DNA from 3 places in the Rhodoferax sp. GW821-FHT09E07 genome. Region 2 is predicted to be linked to each of the others. Evidence: predicted binding sites of a transcription regulator. Region 2 holds the regulator's gene; each other region holds the start of a gene.
What was found. The regulator sigma-54, encoded in region 2, starts transcription at its own class of promoters, with help from an activator protein. The targets are predictions, from matches to a motif close to TGGCANGNAANCTGCTTT.

Region 1 (5,248 bases), on a different contig from region 2:
TATGCAAGCTTAGTGCCACGGCCCCTACGCTCTGCTTATGCACCACTATGGCACATGATGATGCCAGTAACGACGATCCTCCTCCCGGGAACATGCCACATTTTGGGGCTGCTCCGAGTGCCAGCGCATGGCACCACAACGGGGCGATGACACCAAATTGATGCGCGCCTGTGTATAGCGCTCCACCACCGGTGCCGCAGGGTGGCCAAAGCGGTTGCGATACCCGGCCTGCACCAGCGCCCATTGCGGCGCCACGGCCTGCAGGAATTCGGGTGTGCTGGAGGTCTTGCTGCCGTGGTGGGGTACCAGCAACACATTAGCATGCAGGTGGTTGGTGCCCTGCCAAGCCTGCACCAAACGTGCCTCTTGCGCCGCTTCAATGTCCCCCACCAACAGCGCAGTGCGGACACCATTGCTGATGCGCAACACGCAGGACAGCGCATTGGGTTTGGGCGGCGGGCTGGCCCCATAGTCGGCAGGCTGCGGGCTCAGCACCTCGAACTGCACACCGTCCCACTCCCAATGCTGACCAGCCTCACAGCGCTGGGCTGTGCGCAACTGCTGCAGGGGGTGATCGGCCTCGATCGAACTCAGCAAGGCGGCTCCGGGCTGCATGGCCAGCACAGCGGCGGCACCTCCCACGTGGTCGATGTCGCGGTGGCTGAGTACCACTGTGTCCAGCGCCACATCCAATGCTTTGAGCAATGGCACCAACACGCGGTGGCCCGCATCGCTCTCCAGGCTGTAGCGCGGCCCGGCGTCAAACAGCAGCGCGTGCTGGGCGGTGCGCACTAGCACCGCATTGCCTTGCCCAATGTCCGCCACCAACAGCTCGAACTGACCAGGAGCCGGCAAGGCCGGGCGCCACAGCAGCGTGACCAACACCAGCGGAACACCCAACGCCCGCACCTGCCAGGGCACGGGTAGCACCAACACAATGCCACCGATCACCGCCACAAGCCCCAACCCCGGGGGTGGCAGAGGAAGCGTCAGCGCCGCACCCGGCCACGTTGCCAACCAGGCCAGCCACTGCCACAACAAGGCGATGGCCCACACGGCGCCATCCCACAGCCCCGGCACCAGCGCCCCCAGCATGGCCAACGGCGTCACCACCAGCGTGACCCACGGAATCGCCAGCAAATTGGCCACCAGCCCCACCACGGACAGTTGCCCAAACAGCAGCAAGGTCAGCGGCGCCAATGCCAGCGTGATGACCCATTGTTCCCGCAGCATGGCCCATACCTTGGAGCCAAATCGGCCGGCAGCCCCCGTATCTTCTTTACGAGCAGCTCCTGAATCTGTAGCAAACAGCACGCCCACCGCGACAAAGCTAAGCCAGAACCCGGCCTGCAACAGCGCCCACGGGTCAAGCGCCACCACCACGGCGCAGGCCAGCATCCACACCAGCGGCCATGGCCAGCGCGCGCCCGAGAGGCGCAGCAGGGTCACAGTGGCCAGCATCAGGCAGGTGCGCTGCGCGGGCACGCCCCAGCCGGCAAACACCGCATAGGCACTGGCCAGCAGCACCCCGCCAACCAGCGCAGCAGACGGCGCAGGCACCGCCAGGCACAGGCGCCGTGAGCGCCGCCACAGCCAACCCGTGAGCCACGCCGCCCCCCAGGCAAACATGGTGATGTGGAGCCCGGAGATGGAGACCAGGTGGCTGACGCCCGTGGCCCGGAACACATCCCAGTCACTGCGGTCCACCGCGGCCTGATCCCCCACCACCAGGGCGGCCATGAGCCCGGCGGCGCGCCTGTCGGACACTGCCGCCAGAATGCGGTCGCGCAGTACCTGCCGCGCCAGCGCCACCGGGGCGCTCCAGGTCTGGGCCAGGCGCTGGGGCGGCACATCTTTGTCGCCCGCCCGCACATAGGCCGTAGCCTGCACGCCCTGCTCCCACAACCACAGTTCAAAGTCAAAGCCATGGGGGTTGATGCCTCCATGGGGTGCCTTGGGGCGCAGGGTCAGCGTCCAACGTTCGCCCGCCTGCACCTCGGCAGGTACGCGCTGCAACCCTGCATGCTCACCCGCCAGTGCATAGCCGCCGGCGTACCACCCCACATCCATGCGCGCCGGCACCTCCACGGCTCTGCCGTCCAGCAGCGCCTGCTCCACGGCCAGGCGAAAGCGCAGGCCCGCCTCCGAGCGCTGGGGCATGTCGGTCACCACGCCAGTCACGCGCAGATCAGCCCCCTCCAGGCTGGGGTTCAAGGTGCTACTGGCAAATGCCGCGGCACGCAGGCCGGTGGTACCAAAACCCAGCGCCATGCCAGCCAGCAACACCGCGCTCGCGGCATGCCGCAATGCTATTGTTTTAGGAGCTATCTGCGCATAAACGACGAGGGCTAGCAACCCAAGCCCTATGTAGACCCAGGCCGACCAGAGCTCGGACTGCAGCAACTGCAGTGCCGTCCCCAACACCACGCCCAGCAGCGCCGCAAACACCGTGCGGGGCCAGGCGCTGGTGCGATAGGCGACAGAGAACATGGCTGCATGCTAACCCGGCTCCGAGCACCTCCCGAGACGGCCTGCGGTATGGCGCAGGACTTGCTTTACCCCCTGTCAACATCGATTGTTAGTATGGTGTTGGTGCAGCTACCGCTGCACAGGCTTCCCAGTGAGATTACCGAGAGACCGGCCCATGTCCATTCACGCAGCGCTGAACCACGTCACCCACTACACCTACGACCGACTGGTCAATCTCGGTCCCCAGGTCATCCGCCTGCGCCCTGCCCCCCACTGCCGCAGCAAGGTGGTGTCGTATTCGCTCAAAGTCGAGCCCGCCACCCACTTCATCAACTGGCAGCAAGACCCGTTTGCCAACTACCAGGGTCGCCTGGTGTTCCCCGAAAAGACCAAGGAATTCAAGGTCACGGTGGACCTGGTGGTTGAGATGGCGGTCTATAACCCGTTTGACTTCTTCCTGGAACCCGAGGCCGAAGAATTTCCCTTCACCTACGCCCCCGAGCTCAAGCAGGAGCTGGCGCCCTACCTGGCCGCGGACCCGGTAACACCCCTGGTGCAGGCCTACCTGGACAAGATCGACCGCACCAAGCGGCGCAGCGTGATCTTTCTGGTCGACCTCAACACCATGGTCCACAAGTCGGTGGACTACACCATCCGCATGGAGCCTGGTGTGCAAACGCCGGAGGAGACGCTGGCACTGGGCTCTGGCTCTTGCCGCGACTCGGCCTGGCTGCTGGTGCAGCTGCTGCGCAACTGCGGGCTGGCAGCACGCTTCGTGTCAGGCTACCTGATCCAGCTCGCCCCCGATGTGAAGTCGTTGGATGGCCCCAGCGGCACCGAGGTCGACTTCACCGACCTGCACGCCTGGTGCGAGGTGTATTTGCCCGGCGCTGGCTGGATCGGTCTGGACGCCACCAGCGGACTGCTGGCGGGCGAAGGCCACATTCCGCTGGCCTGCACGCCGCAGCCCAGTGGCGCCGCCCCCATCGAAGGCGGCGTGGACAAATGCGAGGTCGAGTTCAGCCACCACATGCAGGTCACCCGCATCTACGAATCCCCGCGCGTCACCAAGCCCTACACCCCCGAGCAATGGGCCAGCGTGATGGCCTTGGGCGACAGGGTGGACGCCGAGCTGGTGGCGGACGACGTGCGCCTGACCATGGGCGGCGAACCCACCTTTGTGGCGGTGAATGACCGCGACGCCGCCGAATGGAACACCGATGCCCTGGGCCCCACCAAGCGTGGCTTTGCCACCGAGCTGGTGCACAAGCTGCGCGACGAATACGGCCAGGGCGGCTTCCTGCACTTTGGCCAGGGCAAGTGGTACCCCGGAGAACAACTGCCACGCTGGGCTCTCAACATCTACTGGCGTGCGGACAAACAGCGGGTGTGGAACAACCCCGCGCTGTTTACCGACGAACGCAAACCCACCCACTACACAGCTGAAGATGCGGGCTACTTCATCCGCACCCTGGCGGGCAAGCTGGGCCTGACCGACAAGTACGTGCAGGCCGGCTATGAGGACACCTGGTACTACCTGTGGCGCGAACGCCGCCTGCCCGTCAATGTGGACCCTTTCAACGCCAAGCTGGACGACGAGATGGAACGCGCCCGCCTGCGCCGCGTGTTCGAGCAAAAGCTCGACTCCGCCGTGGGCTATGTGCTGCCGCTGAAGGTGGCGGACTCGGCAGGCCTGAACCCCTCACTGGCCGGCCCCATGTGGACCACAGGCCCCTGGTTCTTCCGCGACGAGCGCATGTACCTCATGCCCGGCGACTCGCCCATGGGCTTGCGCCTGCCGCTGGACTCGCTGCCCTGGGTCAGCCAGGCCGACTACCCCTACATGGTGGAACGCGACCCCACGGTGGAACGCGGCGCGCTGCCCCAGCACTCCACGTTTGCCGCGCGCTATGCGCCTGCGGTGAAGGTGTCTGCATCTGGCTCGAGCGGCGTGTCGCCCACCGGCCTGCCCTACCTCGCAGGCAACCTGGCCGCGTCCGAAGCGAGCCGCAAGCTGCAAACCCCGGCAAGCGCCGCCCGCCATGGAGACAGCAGCGTTGCACTCAACGCCCAAAGTGCCCTTCAGCCGGAACCTGCGCGCTACGCCGAAGCACCCAGCCGCTTTGAATCCGCCCACTGGATCACACGCACCGCGCTGTGTGTGGAAGTGCGCGACCCTCGCCGGGCCAGCGGCCCCAAGGCCGAGGCCGTGGGCGAAAAGTCCGGCGTGATGTACATCTTCATGCCGCCGCTGGAGCGCCTGGAAGACTATCTGGACCTGCTCGCCGCGATTGAGGCCACCGCCACCGAGCTGAAAATGCAGATCGTGCTGGAGGGCTACCCGCCCCCGCGCGACCCACGCCTCAAGCTGCTGCAGGTCACCCCCGACCCCGGCGTCATCGAGGTCAACATCCACCCGGTCACCAACTGGAAAGAGCTGGTCTACAACACCGAGTTTTTGTACAACGCCGCGTTTGAGTCGCGCCTGTCGGCCGAGAAGTTCATGACCGACGGCCGCCACACCGGCACCGGTGGCGGCAACCACTTTGTGATGGGCGGCGCCACGCCGGCCGACAGCCCGTTCTTGCGCAAGCCCGAGCTGCTGGCCAGCCTGCTGCTCTACTGGCACAACCACCCGTCCTTGAGCTACCTGTTCAGCGGCATGTTTGTGGGCCCCACCAGCCAGGCCCCGCGCGTGGACGAGGCGCGCAACGACCAGCTCTACGAGCTGGAAATTGCCATCGAACAAATCTACAAGAACCGCGAGCTGTATGGCCAG
Region 2 (5,248 bases):
GTTCTTCTTCCAGTGGCTGGCCAGTTGGTTGAAGAAGTCCACGCCCTCGTCGGTTTGCGCCAATTCACGCGCGCCAAAGCGGGCGCCCTCGCCCTCCCCAGCCACACCGCCGATGCCGATACGTTCGCCATAGGGCGGGTTCAGCACCATCACGCCGCCGCCCTCAATCGGGGGCATGCGCTGCAGCGCGTCGCCGCCGCGGAACTCGATCACATCGGCCACGCCGGCGCGCTGCGCGTTGCGCTGCGCAAAGTCCACCATGCGGTGCGACACATCGCTGCCGTAGATCAGCGCGGTCTGGCCCGGATCGGGCTTGACCACGTTGGCAGCAGCCTCGGCCTTCATGTCCGCCCATTCCTGCGAACGGAAGGGGCGGTATTTCTCGAACGCAAAGCGACGCAGCGAACCGGCCGCGATGTTGCAGGCAATCTGCGCGGCTTCAATGGCCACGGTGCCGCTGCCGCAGCAGGGGTCGTACAGCGGCATCAGGTCGTCGTCCCCCGAGGCCCAGCCGCTGGCGGCAATCATGGCGGCGGCCAGGGTTTCCTTCAGCGGTGCATCGCCCTTGTCTTCGCGCCAGCCGCGCTTGAACAGCGGCTCGCCCGAGGTGTCGATGTACAGCGAGCAGGCGTCGGTGGTCAGGTGGGCGTAGATGCGCACATCGGGCCACTGCGTGTTCACATCAGGGCGCACGCCGTTGGCCACCTCGCGGAAGCGGTCGCACACGGCGTCCTTCACCTTGAGCGCGGCAAAGTTCAGCGAGGTCAGCGGGCTGTGCTGCGCCGTCACCTCGACCTTGATGCTTTCCTTGGGGGTGAACCACTGCTCCCACGGCACTTGCAGGCCGGCGCGGTACAGGTCCTGCTCGCTCCGGTACTCGGTGTACGACACCAGCACGAGCACGCGCTGGGCCAGGCGGCTGTAAAGGTTGAGCAGCATGGCGTGCGCAAACGAGGTGCGCACGGCCACGCCGCCACGCTGCTTGGTCACGCAACCGGGGGGCAGACCGGTGATCTGCAAAATCTCCGGCGCCAGGTACTCCTCCACGCCGGCTGCGCAGGGGAGAAAAAGGGTCAGTTGGTTCATAGCGCTTTGCGGAGTGAGGCGGGGGCGATCTTCAGGCCCTCGCGGTATTTGGCCACGGTGCGCCGTGCGCACTCGATGCCCTGCTCCTTGAGCATGTCGGAAATCTGGTTGTCGCTCAAGGGCTTTTTGGCGCTCTCGGAGGCGATGAACTGCTTGATCAGCGCGCGCACCGCGGTGCTGGAGGCATTGCCACCGCTCTCGGTGCCCAGGCCCGAGCCAAAGAAGTACTTAAGCTCAAAGGTGCCAAACGGCGTGGCCATGTACTTGGCCGTGGTCACGCGGCTGATGGTGGACTCGTGCAGGCCCAGCTCGTCGGCAATCTCGCGCAGCACCAGGGGGCGCATGGCGAGTTCGCCGTGGGTGAAGAAGTTTTTCTGCCGCTCCACGATGGCCGTGCTCACACGCAGGATGGTGTCAAAGCGCTGCTGGATGTTCTTGATGAACCAGCGCGCCTCTTGCAGACGCTGCTGCAGCGCAGCGTGGCCCGCACCGTCGCGGCCACCACGGTGGTTGCGCAGCACATTGGCGTAGATGTCGTGCACTTTGAGACGCGGCATGACGTCGGGGTTGAGCTGCACACGGAACTTCGGAATGCCGCCGGCCTTGCCGATGGCCACCACGAGCACGTCGGGCACGATGATGTTGCGCTCTACGTCCACAAAGCGGCGCCCGGGCTTGGGCTCCAGCCGGGCGATCAGCGCAATCGCCTCGCGCACCAGCGTGTCGCTGCCCACACCCATCTGCACCAGACGCTTGATGTCGCGCCGCGCCAGCAGATCCATGGGCTGGCGGCAAATGCCCAGCGCGACCTGCAGCACCTCCAGGCGGTCATGCTCGCCATCTTCTTCGGCATTGGCCAGCAAATGGGCTACTTGCAGACGCAGGCATTCGCCCAAATCGCGCGCCCCCACGCCCACAGGCTCCAGGCTGTGCAGCAGGCCCAGGGCCACGGTGAAGTGGTGCGCCAGGTCCTGCAGTTGTTCTTCGTCGCCGGGGTTCAGGCTGCGCGCCAGGTCTTCCAGCGGGTCTTCCAGGTAGCCATCGTCGTTGAGGGATTCGATGAGAAAGCGCAGCGCGGCCGCATCGGTGGCATTGGTACGCAGGCTTAGGGCCTGGCGGTGCAGATAGGCTTGCAGCGATTCGGTGGAGCGCGCCAGCTCGGTGGCGTCCTTTTCTTCGTCGTCACCCAGGTTGTTGGCCTTGGCCTTGGCGTCCACACCCCACTCGCCATCGTCGGGCGTCATTTCGGTGGTGCCGTCGCCTTCCCAGTTGGGTTCGTCGCTGCTGCTCAGCGGCGCCGCTTCTTCATCGCTGGAGGCTCCAGCCCCCGTGGATGTTGCGTAGTCAGCTACAGAATTAGGAGCGTATTCAGCGTCACCGGTCTCTGACAGCCGATCGCCTTCGCTCACCGTTGCGTCGGAGGTGCTGAGCCCGAAGTCCTCGCGCTCGGCCCGGTCCTCGGTCAGTTCCAGAAACGGGTTTTCGTCCAGCATCTGCTCCACCTCCTGGCTCAGCTCCAGCGTGGAGAGCTGCAGTAGACGGATGGACTGCTGCAACTGGGGCGTGAGCGCCAGGTGTTGGGAGACGCGTAAGGAAAGACCCTGCTTCATCACATCTTGAAGTGTTCGCCGAGATAGACGCGGCGCACATCGGCGTTGTTCACGATCTCGGAGGGGGTGCCCTGCGCCAGCACATGGCCGTCACTGATGATGTAGGCGTGGTCGCAGATGCCCAGGGTTTCGCGCACGTTGTGGTCGGTGATCAACACCCCGATGCCGCGTCCCTTAAGGAAGTTGATGATGCGCTGGATCTCGATCACCGCAATCGGGTCGATACCGGCAAACGGCTCATCCAGCAGGATGAAGCGCGGCCGCGTGGCCAGCGCCCGTGCAATCTCCACCCGGCGCCGCTCACCGCCCGACAGGGCCAGCGAGGGCGATTCGCGCAGGTGCTCCACACGCAGATCCTGCAGCAGTGCGGTCAGGCGTTTTTCAATCTCGACCGACGTGAGCGGCTCGCCCGCCTCGTCGCGCTGCAGCTCCAGCACGGCGCGCACGTTGTCTCCCACATTGAGCTTGCGGAAGATGGACGCCTCTTGCGGCAAATAGCCCAGTCCCAGGCGCGCGCGGCGGTGGATGGGCATGTGCTCGATGGACTGGCCATCAATTGTGATGTCCCCAGCGCTGGCGCGCAGCAGGCCCACGATCATGTAGAACGAGGTGGTTTTGCCCGCACCGTTGGGGCCCAAGAGGCCGACCACTTCGCCGGTGCGCACGGCCAGCGAGACATCCTTGACCACCTGGCGTTTGCCATAGGATTTTTGTAAATGCCGGGCTTCCAGCCGCCCGGTACTGGTGTCCGGGGCTTCTTGGGGAATGTCGCTCACTGGGCGGGCTTCTCAAGTTGCGGCGTGGCACGCAGGGTGGCGCCGGGCTGGGGCGGCGTGGCGGCCTCGGACTCGGGTTTGGGCGTCAACATGGCGCGCACGCGGCCGGCCGGGGCGGCAGCCGTCTTGGGGGCGCCGTCCACGGTGAATTTGTCGGTCAGGTTTTCATAGAGGATGACGGCGCCCGTCACCTCATCGGCCAGCGTGGCCCCGCGCAGGCGGCGCAGCTGGGCTTTTTTGACAAAGCGCACGGTGTCGGCCTTGCCGTCGTACTCGATGGTGTCGCCATCACCTTCAATGAACTCGTCCAGGCCTTCTCGCTTTTGCCGGAAAAACGCGGGAGTGGCGGTCGAACCGGTCACCACGCCGTACTGGTAGCCATCGGGGTCCTGGCGCACCTCAATCTGGGCGCCACGGATCAGGATGCTGCCCTTGGTCAACACCACATGGCCGGTGAAGACACTGACCTGCTTCAGGTCGTCATAGCGCAGGGCATCCGCCTCCACGTTCATGGGCTTGTTTCGGTCGGCTTTTTCGGCCCACGCAAGGCCGCCTGCGCTGGCAAACACCAGCGACACGGTCACAGACAGGATGGTTTTTTTCATAAAGGCACGAAACTTGCTCGAAAAGCGCTTCGGCCATTGTACCGAGCGCTTTGCGCATTTCGCGCCTTGGCGGGTTCAGCCGTCGGCGTTAATTTTTTTGACCAACGCCTGCAACACTTCGGCAGCCCGGTCGTTCTCCACCTGGCAGGTGCCCGCATTGGCATGGCCGCCCCCGCCGTAGGACAACATCAGCTCGCCGATATTGGTTTTGGAGCTGCGGTTGGTGATGGACTTGCCGGTGGCAAACACGGTGTTCTGCTTCTGCAGACCCCACAACACGTGGATGGAAATATTGGTCTGCGGGAACAGCGCGTAGACCATGAAACGGTTCACTGCAAAAATGGTGTCTTCGTTGCGCAGGTCCAGCACCAGCAGGTTGCCATGCACGGTGGAGCAGCGCAGCAGCTGCTCCTTGGCCTTGGCGGCGTGGTCAAAGTACAGCTCCACGCGCTCCACCACATCGGGCAGCTGCAGAATCTCGTCAATGCCGTGGTGGCGGCAGTACTGGATCAAATCCATCATCAGCTGGTAGTTGCTGACGCGGAATTCACGGAAGCGGCCCAGTCCAGTGCGCGAGTCCATCAGGTAGTTGAGCAGCACCCAGCCCGTGGGGTTCATGATCTCGTCGTGGCTGAAGCGGGCCGAATCGCCCTTGTCCACGGCTTCCATCATGTCGTGGAAGCGGGCCGGAAAGCGGCTGGCGCCGCCATAGTGGTCGAACACCACGCGCGCGGCCGAATCGGCGTCGGGCAGGATGATGTGGTTGGGGCGCTCGCCCGTGTTGCGCACGGTCTCGGACTCGTGGTGGTCAAAAGCCAGGTGCACGCCGGGCACATAGGGCAGGTTGGTGGTGATGTCGCGGTCGGACACCTCCACCTTGCCATCCTGCATGTCCTTGGGGTGGACGAATTTGATCTCGTCGATCAGGTCCAGCTCGTTGAGCAGCACCGCACACACCAGCCCATCAAAATCACTGCGGGTGACCAGCCGGTACTTCTGATGTGCCATGGGGAAACTCTCCACAAAGGGGTTGAATGACAAATCATTCTAGCCCTGTGGATTGCCTCTGCGGCCCGCGCAGAGGCGTGTTTTTTAGCGGGCGGTACGCGCTTGGACGATCAGCGCGTCCACGATCTGCAGCGCGCGCTGCATGTTGCCGGCGATGGAGCCA
Region 3 (5,248 bases), on a different contig from region 2:
CGCTGCCAGACCGAGTGCGGCACCCACCGCATTGCACAGATTTCCCAGCGCCACGCCCAGCACAGAGGCCAGGCCGCAGGCCCTGCCTTGCGCCAGGGTGCGCGCAATGATGTACACAACAGCGGGACCGGGGGTGAGGGCGAGCAACAGGCTCGCGCCAATGAAACCCAGCAGCAGGGGCATGTCTGGAAGCATGGACACCTCTTGGTTTAAAACAGGAAGTATCGCTGCGCCATGGGCAGTTTGACCGCCGGCTCACAAGTCAGCAGCTGGCCATCGGCGCGCACGGTGTAGGTTTGCGCGTCGATCTCCATCACTGGCAGGTAGCTGTTGTGCACCATGTGCTGCTTGCGCACGCCGCGAATGTTCTTCACCGCGGCCACGTTCTTGGCCAGGCCAAAGCGCTCTTTCACACCCGCGTTGAACCCGGCTTGCGACACGAAGGTGAACGAGCCCTTGTGCAGCGCACCGCCAAACGCGCCGAACATGGGGCGGTAGTGCACGGGCTGCGGCGTGGGAATGGAGGCATTGGGGTCGCCCATGGCCGCAAAGGCGATAAAGCCGCCCTTGAGGATGAGCGCGGGTTTGACGCCGAAGAAGGCCGGTTTCCACACCACCAGGTCGCCCCACTTGCCAACTTCAATTGAGCCCACTTCGTGGCTGATGCCGTGGGCGATGGCCGGGTTGATGGTGTACTTGGCCACATAGCGCTTGGCGCGGAAGTTGTCGTTGCGCACCGAGTCTTCGGGCAGGGTGCCGCGCTGCGCCTTCATCTTGTCGGCCGTCTGCCAGGTGCGGATGATGACTTCGCCGACGCGGCCCATGGCCTGGCTGTCGCTGCTCATCATGCTGATGGCGCCCATGTCGTGCAGGATGTCTTCGGCCGCAATGGTTTCCTTGCGGATGCGGCTTTCGGCAAAGGCCAGATCCTCGGCAATACCGGCGTCCAGGTGGTGGCAGACCATCAGCATGTCCACATGCTCATCCAGCGTGTTCTGCGTATAGGGCATGGTGGGGTTGGTGGAACTGGGCAGGAAGTTGTCCTGGCCCACCACACGCAGGATGTCGGGTGCGTGGCCGCCCCCCGCGCCTTCGGTGTGGAAGGCGCAGAGGCCGCGGCCCTTGGTGGCGGCGATGGTGTCCTCCACAAAGCCCGATTCGTTGAGCGTGTCGGAGTGGATGGCGACCTGCGTGTCGGTGGCGTCGGCCACGTCCAGGCAGTTGCTGATGGCGCTGGGCGTGGTGCCCCAGTCTTCATGCAGCTTCAGGCCGATTACGCCGGCGTTGATCTGCTCGTGCAGCGCGGCGGGCAGGCTCGCATTGCCCTTGCCCAAGAAACCGAGGTTCATGGGGAAGGCGTCTGCCGCCTGCAGCATGCGTTCGATGTTCCAGGGGCCGGGCGTGCAGGTGGTGGCAAAGGTGCCCGTGGCCGGGCCGGTGCCGCCGCCCAGCATGGTGGTCACGCCGCTGGCCAGGGCCTCTTCGATCTGCTGCGGGCAGATGAAGTGGATGTGGCTGTCGATGCCGCCGGCGGTGACGATATTGCCCTCGCAGCTGATGACCTCGGTGCCAGGGCCGATGATGATGTCCACGCCGGGTTGGGTGTCGGGGTTGCCGGCCTTGCCGATGGCGACGATGCGCCCGCCTTTCAAGCCAATGTCGGCCTTGACGATGCCCCAGTGGTCCAGGATCAGCGCGTTGGTCATCACGCAGTCCACGGCGCCTTCCGCGCGCGTCTTCTGCGACTGCGCCATGCCATCGCGGATGGTCTTGCCACCGCCGAACTTCACCTCTTCGCCATAGGCACCTGCCGCCAGCGTGTAGTCCTTCTCCACCTCGATGAGCAGACCGGTGTCGGCCAGGCGCACACGGTCACCCGTGGTGGGGCCAAAAATTTCCGCGTAGGCGCGGCGTCCAATCGTTGCCATTACAGTTTTCCTTGTACGAGGCCGCGAAAGCCGTAGACCACGCGGTCACCGGCCAGGTCCACCAGTTCCACGGTGCGTTGCTGTCCGGGCTCAAAGCGCACGGCCGAGCCGGAAGGAATGTTCAGTCGCATGCCTTGTGCGGCTGCGCGGTCAAAGCCCAGCGCGCCGTTGGTCTCGGCAAAGTGGTAGTGCGAGCCGACCTGGATGGGGCGGTCCGCGGTGTTCTGCACCACCACCGTCAACGTGCGGCGGCCGGTGTTGAGGGCGTGCTCGCCCTCGTCGCAAAGAATTTCGCCGGGGGTCATGTCGGGGCCCTCAGACTTGGGTGAACAGGTACACGCCGGCAAAGCCCAGCAGGGTCCCCAGGCTGCCCAGCACCACTGTGCTGCGCGCGGCCAGCCGGCGGCGGATGGACACGCCCAGACCCACGCCGCCCAAATGCAGCGCGGCCGTGGTCAGCAGGAACCCGGCGGCGTAGCCGGCAAAGCCGGTTGCTGGTGTTTCCGCACCATGGGCCAGGCCATGCAGCGAGGCGGCCGCGGCGACGAGCCCCAGGCCCAGGGCTCTGGGCACGGGTGTGGCCGCGACGATGAGCATGGCGCCAAACAGCACTACCGACAGTGCAATCGCATGTTCCAGGTAGGGCAGCGTCACGCCGCTGGCACCCAGCACCGCGCTTGCCACCAGGGCCAGCAGGAAGGTGGCGGGGCCTTGCCAGGCCTGGCGGGCGGGCAGGGCGGCTACGGACCAGACGCCCACGGCCAACATGGCCAGCAGGTGGTCCAGGCCGAAGGGGTGCACCAGGCCTTCCATGAAACTCTCGGTTCCATGTCCTGTATGGGCGCTAGCCCCCGTGGATATTGCGCAAGCAGCTATCAAAAGAAGAGCGTTTTTCAATGAGGGTCGCATACAGTCTCCGTGGGCTGGGTGTTCAGACAATGGGTTGGTGGACGGTGACTAATTTCGTACCGTCAGGGAAGGTGGCTTCCACCTGGATGTCGGGGATCATCTCGGCGATGCCGTCCATCACGTCGGCGCGGGTCAGCACGGCGCGGCCTTCGCTCATGAGCTGGGCCACGGTCTTGCCGTCGCGCGCGCCTTCCATCACGGCGGCGCTGATCAGGGCAATGGCTTCGGGGTAGTTGAGTTTCAGGCCACGGGCCTTGCGTCGCTCGGCCAGCAGGCCGGCGGTGAAGATCAGCAGCTTGTCTTTTTCTCGGGGCGTGAGTTCCATGGCGGTATTCGGTTTTTTGGAGATTGCACTGTAAGCAATCCCTGTGCCTTTCGCTATACGCCAAACGCCCCAGTCGGGTGGCATGAAATCTGCACCCCTGGTGCTGTGCACGCTCCGCCCACCCTGCCGCCTCCTGCCGAAGCCCCCGCCCAGCGGGTGGTGAAGATCCGCCGCGACTACAACAATTGGGTGGCCAGCGAGACCATGGAGGACTACGCCCTGCGCTACGCTCCGCAGCGGTTCCGCAAGTGGTCTACCTTCCGGGTGGCCAACACGGCGTTTGGCGCCTCGTCCTTCCTGATTCTGGAGGCCGTGGGCGCCACGCTGCTGGTGCAATACGGCTATGTGAACGCGCTGTGGGCCATCCTGGCCACGGGGCTGGTGATCTTTCTGGCCGGTCTGCCTATTAGCGTGTACGCCGCCCGCTACGGCGTGGACATGGACCTGCTGACCCGCGGCGCGGGCTTTGGCTACATCGGATCCACGCTCACCTCGCTCATCTACGCGTCCTTCACCTTCATCTTCTTCGCGCTGGAGGCCGCCGTGATGGCCTATGCGCTGGAGCTGGCGCTGGACATTCCCCCCACCTGGGGCTACCTGATCTGTGCGCTGGTCGTCATCCCGCTGGTCACCCACGGCGTGTCCACCATCAGCCGCCTGCAGATCTGGACCCAACCGCTGTGGCTGGTGATGCTGGTGGTGCCGTTTGGCTTTGTTTTGGTGCGTGACCCCGCCGTGTTTGCCGGCATTACGCACTATGGTGGTGAGCTTGGGCAGGGGGGCGTCTTCAATTTGCACTTGTTTGGTGCGGCATTGACGGTGGGCATCGCCCTGATTACCCAAATGGGGGAGCAGGCCGACTACCTGCGCTTCATGCCTGCGCAAACGGCTGCCAACCGGCGCCGCTGGTGGCTGGGCGTGCTGGTGGGCGGGCCAGGCTGGGTACTGCTGGGTGTCGTCAAGATGCTGGGCGGTGCCTACCTGGCCTACCTGGCCATCCAGCACAGTGTGCCCATCGACCGCGCCGTGGACCCCAACCAGATGTACCTGGCGGCCTATGAGTACGTGTTTCCGTCCCTGGGCTGGGCGGTGGCGGCCACGGCCGTCTTCGTGGTGGTGTCGCAGCTCAAGATCAATGTGACCAACGCCTATGCGGGCTCGCTGGCCTGGAGCAACTTTTTCTCGCGCCTGACCCACAGCCACCCCGGGCGCGTGGTGTGGGTGTTGTTCAACAGCGTCATCGCCTTCATGCTCATGGAGATGAATGTGTTCCAGGCGCTGGGCGATGTGTTGGGCCTGTACTCCAACATCGCTATCGCCTGGATCATGGCAGTGGTGGCCGACCTTGTCATCAACAAGCCGCTGGGCCTGTCGCCCAAGGGCATCGAGTTCAAGCGCGCCTACCTGTTTGACATCAACCCCGTGGGCGTGGGCGCGATGGCGCTGGCGTCCGGTTTGTCGATCGCGGCGTATCTGGGCTTCTTTGGCGAACTGGCGCGGGCCTTTTCCGCGGTGGTGGCGCTGGTCACCGCCATGGTCACGGCGCCGCTGATTGCCTGGGCGACAAAAGGCAAGTACTACCTGGCGCGCCAGCCGACCGATGCATCCAGCCAGGGCAGCTATGCAAGGCTGGCCGTGCGCCGCTGTGTGATCTGCGAGCGTGAATATGAGGGCCCCGACATGGCCCACTGCCCGGCCTACCAGGGCCCCATCTGTTCGCTGTGCTGCACGCTGGACGCGCGCTGTGGCGACGTGTGCAAACCGCACGCCAACCTGTCCACCCAATGGTCGGCCGCGCTGCGCTGGCTGTTGCCCAAACCCGTGTGGCCGTTTTTGGACACGGGGCTGGGGCACTTCATCTTGCTCATGCTCATCATCGTGCCGCTGCTGGCCACGGTGTTTGGCATGTTCTACACACAAGAGCTGGGCGCACTGGCCGCCATGACTGAACAACAGGCCGCCTTGCAGGCCTCGCTGCGCTCGGGCTTTACCAAGGCGTTTGCCGCGCTCATGCTGATGTCGGGCATCGTGGCTTGGTGGCTGGTGTTGGCGCACAAGAGCCGCCAGGTGGCGCAGGAAGAATCGA

Region 1: AC07OE_RS06330 (transglutaminase family protein) is a predicted target of sigma-54. The motif match lies at 2,540-2,557, and genes of this name have one in related genera.
Region 3: ureA (urease subunit gamma) is a predicted target of sigma-54. The motif match lies at 3,194-3,211, and genes of this name have one in related genera.

What each region holds. Positions count from the first base shown of each region.
Region 1 covers NZ_JBWKOP010000003.1:119,774-125,021, forward strand. The annotation lists gene AC07OE_RS06325 (DNA internalization-related competence protein ComEC/Rec2) at 46-2,490, opposite strand; gene AC07OE_RS06330 (transglutaminase family protein) at 2,645-5,248, shown strand, end outside.
Region 2 covers NZ_JBWKOP010000009.1:104,825-110,072, reverse strand. The annotation lists gene AC07OE_RS18340 (THUMP domain-containing class I SAM-dependent RNA methyltransferase) at 1-1,086, opposite strand, end outside; gene rpoN (RNA polymerase factor sigma-54) at 1,083-2,696, opposite strand; gene lptB (LPS export ABC transporter ATP-binding protein) at 2,696-3,472, opposite strand; gene lptA (lipopolysaccharide transport periplasmic protein LptA) at 3,469-4,077, opposite strand; gene AC07OE_RS18320 (exopolyphosphatase) at 4,153-5,085, opposite strand; gene AC07OE_RS18315 (thiol:disulfide interchange protein DsbA/DsbL) at 5,170-5,248, opposite strand, start outside.
Region 3 covers NZ_JBWKOP010000008.1:210,314-215,561, reverse strand. The annotation lists gene AC07OE_RS17150 (LysE family translocator) at 1-195, opposite strand, end outside; gene ureC (urease subunit alpha) at 210-1,928, opposite strand; gene AC07OE_RS17140 (urease subunit beta) at 1,928-2,233, opposite strand; gene AC07OE_RS17135 (HupE/UreJ family protein) at 2,244-2,837, opposite strand; gene ureA (urease subunit gamma) at 2,860-3,162, opposite strand; gene AC07OE_RS17125 (hybrid sensor histidine kinase/response regulator) at 3,268-5,248, shown strand, end outside.